2 regions of the Enterobacter cloacae complex sp. HYC074_NIDB genome follow, and region 2 is predicted to be linked to the other one. Evidence: predicted binding sites of a transcription regulator. Region 2 holds the regulator's gene; the other holds the start of a gene.

Region 1 (3,138 bases), 1.4 Mb from region 2:
GACGATACTGCCCAAAAAGGGCTGCCAGCTGAGACTGGGAGAGGATAGCAGCCATCTGCGTTGCCAGCGTGACGAGGAAAGACTCCTCGCTTTCGTCGTACTGCCGCAACTCTCGTTGCTGGACAACAAGCACGCCAAGCAGTTGGCGGCGCTGAATAATCGGCACGCCAAGGAAAGCGCGGAACCGCTCCTCTTTGACGGAAGGGATATATTTGAAGCTGGGGTGTTTTTGCGCATCGGCAAGGTTGATTGGCTCCGCCAGTCGCCCGACCAGGCCAACAATACCTTCATCAAACGCGAGCGTGACGGTACGTCCCCGTGGTTTTTTTAAACCGCGGGTTGCCATCAGGTAGTAGCAACGTCGGTCATGATCGGCCAGGTAGACCGAACAGACCTCGGTTTCCATCGCAAGACAGATGTCCGTCACCAGAATATTCAGCGCCTCGTTGAGGCGAGGCGCACTGGCAACCTTTTCAACTATTTCTCGCAAGCGGGTGAGCATGATTTGCGTAGCTTAACCTCTTTTACGTCGCCAGGCAGGTGCGCTCTGTGGCTTCGGAGGCGTCTCCTGAAGCTGCATCACGACACTTGCGAACTCTTTCATCACCCTACGATATACATCGCGCTTAAATGACACGACCTGACGAACCGGATACCAGTAGCTTACCCAGCGCCAGCCATCAAACTCTGGCGTGCTGCTGGTTTGCATATTGATATCTGAATCGTTGCCCACCAACTGCAAAAGAAACCACTTCTGTTTCTGGCCGATACAAACCGGCTTTGTGTCCCAACGCACCAAACGTTTCGGTAACTTGTAACGCAACCAGTTGCGGGTCGAAGCCAGAATACGAACATCTTTTCGGCTTAAACCAACCTCTTCAAACAGCTCCCGGTACATCGCTTGTTCTGGGGACTCTCCAGGATTGATCCCGCCTTGCGGGAACTGCCAGGAGTGCTGACCATATCGCCGGGCCCACATCACCTGGCCCTGACGATTACAAATTACTATTCCTACGTTTGGGCGGTAGCCATCGTCATCAATCACCGGACTACCCCAAACTAAATCTGATATATGAATGATTGTTTCACACTACAGGGAGGCGGTAAACCACTCTCTTACAGGCCTGCAACCTAATAACATTTGAATAACTCACAATTTAGTGAGGAGTTATAAACAGATGCGGGCGACAGAGACCATTTTTATTCACCTTTTCTGTGGATATAGTTGTGAAGAAGTGCAGAATTACCGATGAACAACCTTGTAACCCGACGAAACGCCAATTTACCCTGCCAATAATAAATCATTTAAATTCATAATATTAGATTGGAATTAAGGGTGCCAGAGGCGATTAACGTGACGATCGTCACATCAAAGTTCCTCCTGCTGATGAAAGATCGAACAGCGTCGGTTTTATCCACAGATTGTGCCAATAAGTTAGGCACAATTTGTGTGAAAATTCGATTTTCATCGCACGTCAAGGCTGTAAATTGAAACAGTAGTGGCAGTTATTCCCAGTTATCCCATTTTTCTGTGGATAACATGGTGTAAGATCCTGTTTATTGTCAGTGACCAGAATTGCACAACCTGTTTTTTAGCCGCGGCGCGACGGGCTATAGTCTAAAAAAGATGAAATAAATCATACGCATGGGATATTCACTCAGAAAAAGGTAAACTCTGTCCACAAGGGATAAAATATCAGCTCATTTTTTAATCAAAAGGTTGTTAGTATGCATTCTCTCGCCCCACTGCTCTCCCCTCCCGTCAGTGAAGCCCAGTTGCTCCAGCAGGCGCAACGTCTGGCAGGCTATTCACTGGGCGAGCTGGCCGTGATGGCGGGGTTGACGATACCCAACGATCTGAAGCGTGATAAAGGCTGGATCGGCGTGTTGCTGGAACGCTGGCTGGGCGCAAGCGCGGGCAGTAAACCCGAGCAAGATTTTGCGGCGCTGGGGGTGGAACTGAAGACGATCCCCATCGATAGCCAGGGGCGGCCGCTGGAAACCACCTTTGTCTGCGTTGCGCCGCTCACGGGTAACAGCGGAGTGACCTGGGAAACCAGCCACGTCAGGCATAAGCTGAAGCGGGTGTTGTGGGTACCCGTTGAGGGCGACAGGCAGATCCCGCTGGCAGAGCGTCGCGTTGGCGCCCCGCTGCTCTGGAGTCCGAATGATGAAGAGGAGAGACTGCTTTCCCAGGACTGGGAAGAGCTGATGGACATGATTGTGCTGGGACAGGTTGAGCGGATCACCGCCCGGCATGGCGAAGTGCTGCAACTTCGTCCTAAAGCCGCCAATAGCAAAGCGCTCACTGAAGCGGTAGGCGCACAGGGCGAACCGATCCTGACGCTGCCGCGCGGTTTCTATCTTAAAAAGAATTTCACCGGGGCACTGCTGGCACGCCACTTCCTATTGAAAACATAGTTTTTTACTAATTTTGCGCTCCGGCTAACATAATCTCCTCCTTTTTAAGATTTCCCCCCTTTCACCTGTCGTAATATCAGGTTATTACTACACTATGATTTGATACGAGCCAGGTGAGGATGAGAACGATGAAAAAATGGGCAGTAATTATCTCAGCAGTCGGTTTAGCGTTTGCGGTATCGGGTTGTAGCAGCGACTATGTCATGTCAACGAAAGATGGTCGTATGATCCTGACCGATGGCAAACCCGAAGTCGACGACGATACCGGTCTGGTGAGTTACCGCGATCGCGAAGGCAATCAAATGCAGATTAATCGCGACGAAGTCTCCCAGATCATCGAGCGCTAAACAGATAAAGGTCAGTAGCTTGCTGGCCTTTTTGATTTTTTCCTTCCCCTTTTGCCTTCCCTCTGCCATGTTTATATTCCTTTGTCGGGAGGTTCCTGACGCAGTCTGTATGTCTAAAAAAGGAAACCGGCTATGCATTATCATCGTATCCCCCACAGCGCTCTGGAGATCAGCCAACTGGGGTTGGGCACCATGACATTTGGTGAACAAAACAGCGAAGCCGATGCCCATGCACAACTCGATTACGCCGTCAGCCAGGGCATTAACCTGATTGACGTGGCGGAGATGTACCCCGTTCCTCCCCGCCCGGAAACACAAGGTCTTACTGAAACGTATGTCGGCAACTGGCTGGCGAAACGCGGCAATCGCG
Region 2 (3,138 bases):
GAATTTCGAGGAACCGCCGGGCCTGTTCCAGTACGGCATCGCTGCCGCCTACAATATGGAGCGCAAGATCAATCAGCGGCGTACGCAACAGAACGATTAACGCGCCGGCACCGAATGCCAGAATGAGCGGCTGAACCAGCGCACGCGCCAGACGCAGGGGATCTTTTGCACCATACGCCTGGGCCGTCAGGCCCGTCGTACTCATGCGCAGAAAAAGCAGCAGCATAAAGAGAAAGCTGGTCGCCGTTGCGCCGATCGCGACGCCGCCGAGATAAATCGGCGAATCGAGATGCCCGATAACCGCCGTATCCACCAGCCCAAGCAGAGGAACGGTAATATTGGAAAAAATCATCGGTAGCGCAAGACGCCACAACGCCTTATCGGCAGAAGTTAGCAATGCCATGGAAATTACCGGAATCAGAAAACAGGCCAGGCTGTAGAGGAACTACAGCCTGTCAGGAAGAGATTACAGCCATTCACCGTTGCGGATAACGCCGACCGCCAGTCCTTCAATAGAGAAGCTCTGCTCGCGGAGATCCACCACAATCGGGGAGAATTCATTGTTTTCAGGCAGAAGCTGCACGGTATTGCCTTGTTTCTTCAGGCGCTTAACCGTCACTTCATCATCAATGCGCGCCACCACGACTTGCCCGTTACGCACGTCCTGCGTTTTGTGTACCGCCAGCAGATCGCCATCCAGAATACCGATATCTTTCATGGACATTCCGCTAACGCGCAGCAGGAAATCGGCGCTCGGCTTGAACATGCCTGGATCAACCTGATAGTGCCCTTCGATGTGCTGCTGCGCCAGCAGAGGTTCACCTGCCGCTACGCGACCCACCAGCGGAATACCGCTCTCTTCTTCCACCAGCAGACGAATACCGCGTGAGGCGCCGGAAACAATCTCAATCACGCCCTTACGCGCCAGCGCTTTAAGGTGCTCTTCGGCAGCATTAGGAGAACGGAAGCCCAGACGCTGCGCAATTTCTGCACGCGTGGGTGGCATACCCGTCTGGCCGATATGATCCCGAATGAGATCAAACACCTCTTGCTGCCTGGTCGTTAACGCTTTCATACCGCCCCCTGGGTGTATATACAGTTATGCTGTGAGTATATACAGTCAAAGGCGATTTTGGAACCAAAAACTGCACAAAAAACCAGGGACTTAATTATTCCTCGAGGCTCATCGGAAATGCGACCAAAGCAGCGTGACCCAGGTGATCGCCGCAGTGATAATCGCCAGCAGTACGGCAGCGGAACCCATGTCTTTCGCCCGGCCAGACAATTCATGGAATTCCGACCCGATTCGGTCAACAACGGCCTCAATAGCGCTATTAAGAATTTCCACTATCATCACCAGAAAGACAGATCCGATGAGCAGTACGCGGGTGATAGCATCAACATCAAGGAAGCAGGCGATGACAACGGCAACGATTGCAGCAACCGCCTCCTGGCGGAAAGCGGCTTCATTAACCCATGCAGCGCGGAAACCTTTCCATGAATAACCGGCAGCTTTAATGATTCGAGTTAACCCAGTGGTATTATTGGCCATTAAAAGAACCTTTTATGATAAATAGCGTCTGTAACTAAAGCCGCAGCGCGTTTTGCTGCAACCTGAAGTATGACGGGTAACAACAGAAATTTTGCGCGCTTTCTGTTATCCTTGCGCCGCAATTGCATTATTAACCAGAGGCTTTACATCGTTTATGTCCGGCTGGCCACGAATTTACTACAAATTACTTAATTTACCATTAAGCGTCCTGGTAAAAAGTAAGTCTATCCCAGCAGAACCTGCGCTGGAATTAGGGCTCGATACGTCGCGCCCTATTATGTACGTTTTGCCTTATAACTCGAAGGCAGACCTGCTGACGCTTCGCGCTCAATGTCTGGCGCACGATTTACCTGACCCACTTGAACCGCTGGAAGTCGACGGTACGCTGCTGCCACGCTACGTGTTCATCCATGGCGGGCCGCGCGTGTTCACCTATTACACGCCGAAAGAAGAGTCCATTAAGCTGTTCCATGATTACCTCGATCTGCACCGCAGCAACCCCGATCTGGACGTGCAGATGGTGCCGGTGTCGGTGATGTTTGGCCGTCGTCCGGGGCGCGAAAAAGGGGAAGAGAACCCGCCGCTGCGTATGCTCAACGGCATTCAGAAGTTTTTCGCCGTCTCCTGGCTGGGACGCGACAGTTTTGTCCGCTTCTCACCTTCCGTTTCACTGCGCCGCATGGCGGATGAACACGGCACTGACAAAATCATTGCGCAAAAGCTGGCGCGCGTTGCGCGTATGCACTTTGCACGTCAGCGTCTGGCGGCCGTTGGACCACGTCTCCCGGCACGTCAGGATCTGTTCAACAAGCTGCTGGCTTCCAAAGCGATTGCCCGTGCCGTAGAAGATGAAGCGCGCAGCAAGAAAATTTCGCACGAGAAAGCGCAGCAAAACGCAATCGCGCTGATGGAAGAGATCGCCGCGAACTTCTCCTACGAGATGATTCGCCTCTCTGACCGTATCCTCGGCTTCACGTGGAACCGCCTCTATCAGGGGATTAACGTCCACAACGCCGAACGCGTGCGTCAGTTAGCGCACGACGGCCACGAGATTGTCTATGTGCCCTGCCACCGCAGCCACATGGACTACTTGTTGCTCTCTTACGTGCTCTATCACCAGGGGTTGGTGCCACCGCATATTGCTGCCGGTATCAACCTGAACTTCTGGCCAGCAGGCCCGATTTTCCGCCGTCTGGGTGCGTTCTTCATTCGTCGTACCTTTAAAGGTAACAAGCTTTACTCCACCGTCTTCAGGGAGTATCTGGGCGAGCTGTTCAGCCGCGGTTATTCTGTGGAGTACTTTGTTGAAGGCGGTCGCTCGCGTACCGGTCGTCTGCTCGATCCAAAGACCGGCACGCTGTCGATGACCATTCAGGCCATGCTGCGTGGCGGTACCCGTCCTATCACGCTGGTGCCGATTTACATCGGTTATGAACACGTGATGGAAGTGGGCACCTACGCGAAAGAGCTGCGCGGTGCGACTAAAGAGAAAGAGAGTCTGCCGCAGATGCTGCGTGGGCTGAGTAAATTGCGCAACCTCGGCCAGGGATACGTGAACTTTGGCGAGCCCCTGCCGCTGATGACAT

The links. The regulator LexA, encoded in region 2, represses DNA repair genes until DNA is damaged. The targets are predictions, from matches to a motif close to TNCTGTATGTACATACAGNA.
Region 1: the regulator LexA is predicted to act here: its motif matches at 1,480-1,499, upstream of mutH (DNA mismatch repair endonuclease MutH).

Annotation. Positions count from the first base shown of each region.
Region 1 covers NZ_CP114214.1:3,825,639-3,828,776, forward strand. Annotated here, with positions in the region: gene ptsP (phosphoenolpyruvate--protein phosphotransferase) at 1-502, opposite strand, end outside; gene rppH (RNA pyrophosphohydrolase) at 515-1,045, opposite strand; gene mutH (DNA mismatch repair endonuclease MutH) at 1,729-2,421, shown strand; gene O1724_RS18605 (YgdI/YgdR family lipoprotein) at 2,550-2,768, shown strand; gene O1724_RS18610 (NADP(H)-dependent aldo-keto reductase) at 2,901-3,138, shown strand, end outside.
Region 2 covers NZ_CP114214.1:392,289-395,426, reverse strand. Annotated here, with positions in the region: gene dinF (MATE family efflux transporter DinF) at 1-403, opposite strand, end outside; gene lexA (transcriptional repressor LexA) at 467-1,075, opposite strand; gene O1724_RS01910 (diacylglycerol kinase) at 1,184-1,552, opposite strand; gene plsB (glycerol-3-phosphate 1-O-acyltransferase PlsB) at 1,707-3,138, shown strand, end outside.